Marinomonas mediterranea MMB-1: one gene and its partner. The protein of the gene in region 1 interacts with the protein of each later gene in a pairwise test. Links are inferred from orthologs where the notes say so. Each region holds a gene or a part of one and is shown on either strand. Other genes may lie near its edges. The genes, in order: grxD and MARME_RS10845.

Region 1 (3,041 bases):
CGCTGTATTGGAGAGCACAGTGGTCGTGTAAAAGTCTCAATGTATTAAAAGAAAAAAAGCCCGATAGACCAAGGCCTAACGGGCTTTTAGGTGATTCTGTTACTTACAAATCAAAAATTCAAGTAATGCTTTTTGAGCATGCAGTCTGTTTTCCGCTTCATCCCATACGACAGAGTCTGGATGATCTATAACACCAGCGGTGACTTCTTCACCACGGTGAGCAGGAAGACAATGCATGAAGAGTGCGTCGTCATGTGCTAAGGACATCAGTTCTTCATTGACTTGAAAACCATCAAAGTCCTTTTCTCGCTGCGCTTGCTCTTCTTCTTGACCCATGGAAGCAAATACGTCAGTAACGACTAAGTCTGAATCTTTCACTGCAGCTTTGGCATCATTTGTAATAGTAACAAACGCTTTGTTTGCAGTGACCAATTCGGCATTTGGCTCATAGCCTGTTGGACAAGCTACGACAAGATGAAAGTTTAAAATGGCTGCTGCATTTATATAAGAATGGCACATGTTGTTACCATCACCAACCCAAACGACTTTTTTGCCTTCAATGCTGCCTCGGTGTTCTTCGTAAGTTTGCATGTCTGCAAGTAGCTGGCAGGGGTGAAAGTCATCTGTTAACGCATTGATAACGGGAACAGAGGAGTTTTGAGCGAAAACTTCAACTTTATCATGTTCGAATGTGCGAATCATAACGGCATCTACCATACTGGAGATAACCTTTGCACTGTCTTCGATTGGTTCACCTCGCCCCAGCTGTGTATCGCGTGGTGATAGAAAGAGGGCATGTCCGCCGAATTGAGCCATACCGGATTCAAAGGAAACACGTGTGCGGGTCGATGACTTCTCAAAGATCATTGCTAAGACACGATTTTTTAACGGCTCATAGATGACGCCTTCTCGTTGCATTTTCTTTAGTTCAATTGCTCGAGAAATAAGCTGTTTAAATTCTTCGGTCGTAAGGTCTTTAAGGGTCAAAAAATGCCTTGGCGCCACTGCCTGTTACTCCTGTGAATAAGTGTTGTTTAAAGGGGAAATCGGACAATTTAATACAGACTTTTGGCAGAGTAAAGTATAAGTCGTGAAAACCCTATAAAACTTGGGGTTGTAATTTAGTAGTAAGACCCAATAAACTTCCGCATGAGTAGCACTTTGTAGATAAGAAAAAGTTGGCAGAGTGAAGAAAAAATTTTGATAATCGACGAGGTTTTCGCATCGTGAGTAACACAATTGAAACCATAAAAGAGCAGATTGAGAGTAACGATATTCTTCTATATATGAAGGGAACGCCTCGTATGCCGCAGTGTGGCTTTTCTTCTCAAGCCGTTCAAGCACTAATGTCTTGTGGTGAGCGTTTTGCATTCGTTAATATTTTAGAGAACCCAGATATTCGCGCTGAGTTGCCAAAATACGCAAACTGGCCGACTTTTCCGCAGTTGTGGATTAAGGGTGAGTTGGTTGGTGGTTGCGATATTATTGTCGAAATGGCCCAAAATGGTGAACTTGAGCCAATGGTTAAAGACGCCGTTTCTGACGCAGAAGAGTAATGAGATCGGGCTGACTGTAGTTAGCCCTTCATGTAAGTCGTAATGTGAATTTTAAATAACAGAGTATAAATAAGGGGATTTTATACCATGTCTATTCTAGTAGGTAAGAAAGCACCAAACTTTACCGCACCAGCAGTATTGGCTGACGGTCAGATTGTTGACAACTTTAATTTGTCTGAAACGATCAAAGGAAAATACGCAGTTGTATTTTTCTACCCGCTTGATTTCACTTTTGTATGTCCTTCTGAAATTATTGCGATGTCAAACCGCATGGAGCAATTCCGTTCTATGGGTGTTGAAGTGATTGGTATCTCTATTGATTCACACTTCACGCACAATGCTTGGAGAAATACGCCCGTTGAAGAAGGTGGTATCGGTGCAGTTGAATATACACTTGCTGGCGATATGAACCATGCTATTGCTCAAGCATATGGCATTGAGTCTGAAGGTGGTGATTCATATTACCCTGCTGGTGTCGCTATGCGTGCATCGTTTGTTATCGACCAAAAAGGCATCGTTCGTTCTCAAATAGTAAATGACGAACCTATTGGCCGTAATATGGATGAGCTTGTTCGTATTGTTGATGCGCTTCAGTTCTTCGAAGAAAATGGTCAAGTGTGCCCTGCTGGCTGGAATAAAGGTGACAAAGGTATGGTAAACACTCCTGATGGTGTTGCTTCTTACCTTAAAGACAGCAGCGAATCTCTGTAATTCGCTAACAGCTGATTTTGCATTGAAAGACCGCCCTTTTTTGTAGGGCGATTTAAAAACGCGCTATCTCTAAGGAGATGAGCGCGTTTTTTACGTCTAGTTGTTTTGTTATGAGCCTTGTCTTAACTATAAGCGCTAGCGACTTTGCGCTTTGAGTTCGTTAGCAACTGCAATGACTTGCTTTCGGAACCATATGTGGCTGGCGTCGTGATGTAAAAGAGGGCTCCAAATCATCTTAAGTTCGATGGGAGGGATGGTAAAAGGAGGCTCTAATATGACGAGATCAGGGTTGTTACGATTTACCATGGCAACCTTTCTTGGCAGAGTTGCTATGAGGTCTTGCTCCATGGCGAGATGCATCGCCGTATGATAGCTGCGAGTGAAAACTCGAATGCTGCGCTTTTTACCTTGCGCTTGAAGCGCTTCATCTACCCAGCCTAACTTCTGTACATCCGTTGGATCCATACCAACTCCAACCCCAAATCCGGTTTTACTAACCCAAATATGTTGGGCTTCAAGGTAGGTTTCTAAATTGAAGTTTTGAGCGATCGGATTATTGCTCGCCATCATACACACGAACGTGTCGTGCCAAACGCTTTTTTCGTGGAAGGATTGAGGCAGCTCTTCGAAGCGGTTTATTGCCATATCAATCTTACCAGCTTCGACATCATGAAAAGTCACATCGGACGGCGTCATTATGTCTAGCGTAATACCTGGTGCTTTTTCCCGAAGAAAGTTTAATAACCTTGGGATAACGGTAGACGCTGCGTAATC
Region 2 (3,330 bases), 910 kb from region 1 along the record:
GTCAAGAGAGAAACAGCTTGGTGAATTGACTCAAGAGTTGATGGATTATCTGAAATCCGATCAAAGGCTTGAACAAGCTGATTCAATTCTAGGTCGCGTTATGGCCTCATCACAATTTGATGTTGAAGGCTTATCTGAAGCGAATAAAGCCAATACGCATTCTCAGCATGAGCTAAACGATATTAACGAGCAGATCGAATCGTTGCAGGCGCATGATGATACTGAATTGCAGGAAAAAATTGAGTCACTCAAAGAACGTATTGCAGCCACCGAACTCGAACAGAAAAAGCTCGATCGTGAACGCCAACAAATTTCGGAGCAGTATGGCGCATTAACCACTCAGAAGAATCAGTTGAGCGCCGCATTAAGTTCATTGGATGAAGACAGAACGAAGTTAACGGCTAATTCTATGTTTAATGCTGAGTATGCTAGCGAACGCTACGAGCTACTTGAATCGAGTATGGTAAACGGTGCTGCGATCTATAAAGAAGCCATTTCTCGCGCTGACAAGGCATCCGAAAAAGCCCGAAGTTTTGATCAGAAAGTGCGTAAAGAGGTGGCTGACCATTATGCACGTTATCATCAAGCAAACCTCGATGATGATGTTCAATTGGATTATCTTGAGTCCAAATTTGAAGAGTTTGAGCATTACGTCAACTATCAAATCGACGTTCTAAGTGAAACTGAGCTTGCTAAATACGCTAAGCGTGCAGAGTTAGCTCGACGTGAGGCTGAAGAAACCTTCCGAAGTGATTACGTTTCTAAGCTTAAGGATTCGCTGGATCAAGTTGCTCAAATCATTCGTGAGCTTAACCATAGTCTTAAGCGACGTCCATTTAACCAAGAAGTTTACCAGTTTAAGTATTACCCTAACGGCGATATGAAGGACATTCTTGATTTAGTGGAACGATTTAGTGCGCAAGATCAAGCCAATGTAGGCGGGCTTTTTGACCCAGAGTTCACTGGCGATCCAGATCATGCAAGAGCATTGAATGCCATTCAGGAACTTATCTCTGATGAAGAGAAGCAAAAAGATTTGGCGGACTATCGGAAGTTTTATAACTTCGAAGTCGACATTCTTGATATGAATGGCAATATGAAGACGACCTTGAGTCAACGTATTCAAACAGGGTCTGGTGGTGAGCACCAAATTCCATTCTACTTGGCGATTGCGGCGGCGCTTTCTACAACGTATCGCCTACATGAAACAATGGAAGGCGATATTGTGGGTGGCTTCTCTCTCGCTATGTTCGATGAAGCATTTAACAAAATTGACATGGCTAAGACAGCTACCTGTATGGGCTTTATGCGAGACATCGGCCTACAAGTTATTGCCGCCGCACCCGACGATAAGCGAGCGGTCATGGCTGCAAACATGGACACGATTATCAGTGTTTGGCGTGAAGGAGGTGCGGTATCCTTAGATGTCGCGTATCCTAAAATGAAAGGTCAGGCATTGCTAAATAGCACAGAAGACCTACAACAGGTTAAAGAGCAGGAAGAGGTTACAGACTCACTATGATCGTTGAGCAGGAGATTCGTCAGCTAATAGAGCGCACTTTCGATTCAGAGGTGCTTGATCTTACTAACGAAAGTTATATGCATAATGTACCGGAAGGCAGTGAATCGCACTTCAAGTTAACATTAGTGAGTAATGAGTTTTCTGGAAAGCGTTTGGTTCAAAGACATCAAATGATATATGGTGCTTTAACTGAACAAATGCAGAAAATTCATGCCCTTGCTCTTCACCTTTACACCACTGATGAGTGGGCCAAGAGAAGTAACTCAGCCCCGTTATCACCTAATTGTCATGGAGGTGGCCGATAGAATATCGGCTTAACAAATATATGAGCATTACCGTAAATGTTGATAATGATAACAACACCGTAGAGATTACGGTTGTAGGAAGCTTTGACTTTTCTTTGTTCAATGAGTTTCGTACAACCTATGCAGACTATGTCGGCCAATACGAGAATTTCGTCATTGATATGCAAATGGTTGAATATCTCGATAGTGCTGCGCTCGGCATGCTATTGAGTATGAGAAATGCCTTGGGAAGTGAGGTCAATATTGACATCGCTAACCCCAATGACTTTATTAGAAACATCTTGATGATATCCCGATTCGATAAACGATTTAATATTAGGTAATGCGCTAAATGAAATTATTAGCGATAGACAGTGAAGAGATATATCACGAAATTATCGAATTAAGTTTAAGTCGCAAAGAAATTGAGATAAAAGCGGCATTTAGTTACAGCGAAGCGCTGGAGCTATTTGAGAGCTGGCAGCCTGATATTGTCACATTAGAGGTGGTGGTCAAAGGCGGCAGCGGACTAGAGCTTGTGAAACGTTTAAAGAAAATGGCGGGCGAACGCTTTGTGCCATGCGTTTTCCTCACATCGCAAAGCAGCGATGCCGTGATGAACCAGTGCTTTCATTGTGGTGGCGACGACTTCATACCCAAGCCATTTCATGAGATTTTATTTCGAACTCGCCTCCGTCATCACATTCAACAAGTTACGTTGATTAATGAGTTAACCGAAAAAAATGCCCAGTTAACCTATTATCATCGGATCACAGAACGTGAACACGATATGGCTCGCCAAGTGTTGAACCATATTCAAGTGCACAGTGATGAAAACACTGACAATGTTCGCGTTAATCGACGCGCTGTAGACAGTTTTAATGGTGATTTAGTCATGGTCAAAGAGTGTAAGGCGGGTAGGCTGCTTATATTCTTAGGAGACTTCACTGGGCATGGTTTACAAGCGTCAGTCGGTGCTCTGCCCGTTGCGCAGTCCTTTTTGGATTCAGCCAAGCTGGATGCCTCTCTTCCTGATTTGGCTCGTCGGCTGAATCGTGTGTTATACGATGTTACGCCGGACTATATGTTCTGTGCGGCGCAAATTTTATCATTAGAGTCCGATGGAAGCGCGCAACTTTGGAGTGGTGGCATGCCTCCATTATCAATATTTGCCGATGAAGACTATGTGACGGAATTGCATTCTTCTCATATGCCTTTAGGTGTACTGCCTGACAATGAATTTGATGCTGAGCCTCAAGATTTTCATCTCGAACAAGGGCAGTTAATATTGATGGCGACGGATGGAGCAAGTGAGCAGCTTGGAGAGTCTGGGAGTCGGCTCGGAACCGAAGGAATGCAATCGTTAACCAGTGCCTTGCTGACTGAGTCGAATCAATCAGATCTAGAGAAGTTGTCGGAACTTGATAGAAAATTAACCGCAAGCATTGAAGCATTTCGAGGTGAACAACCTCAAGAGGACGACATGACCTTTGTTATGGTGCGTCGCTAAAAGTAATTGCGCCG

The links.
Region 2: the proteins of grxD (region 1) and MARME_RS10845 interact in binary tests that used the Escherichia coli proteins (3 or more experiments, as listed by UniProt). The link is inferred for Marinomonas mediterranea MMB-1 from one-to-one orthologs.

Annotation. Positions count from the first base shown.
Region 1 is NC_015276.1:3,283,227-3,286,267, reverse strand. Bases 182-2,891 are described here. They hold grxD (Grx4 family monothiol glutaredoxin), read left to right. Parts: upstream 182-1,226; coding sequence 1,227-1,556; downstream 1,557-2,891. Other genes in these bases: MARME_RS15025 (LysR family transcriptional regulator), read right to left, coding at 2,403-2,891; MARME_RS15030 (peroxiredoxin), read left to right, coding at 1,644-2,267; argF (ornithine carbamoyltransferase), read right to left, coding at 182-1,005. Also shown: more of argF, read right to left, coding at 100-181; more of MARME_RS15025, read right to left, coding at 2,892-3,041. UniProt on the Escherichia coli protein: Monothiol glutaredoxin involved in the biogenesis of iron-sulfur clusters.
Region 2 is NC_015276.1:2,369,480-2,372,809, forward strand. The notes cover bases 174-3,172. They hold MARME_RS10845 (BolA family protein), read left to right. Parts: upstream 174-1,518; coding sequence 1,519-1,827; downstream 1,828-3,172. Other genes in these bases: MARME_RS10840 (SbcC/MukB-like Walker B domain-containing protein), read left to right, coding at 174-1,522; MARME_RS10850 (STAS domain-containing protein), read left to right, coding at 1,848-2,150; MARME_RS10855 (response regulator), read left to right, coding at 2,159-3,172. Outside these bases: more of MARME_RS10840, read left to right, coding at 1-173; more of MARME_RS10855, read left to right, coding at 3,173-3,316. UniProt on the Escherichia coli protein: Transcriptional regulator that plays an important role in general stress response. Has many effects on cell morphology, cell growth and cell division. Acts by regulating the transcription of many genes, including dacA (PBP-5), dacC (PBP-6), ampC and mreB.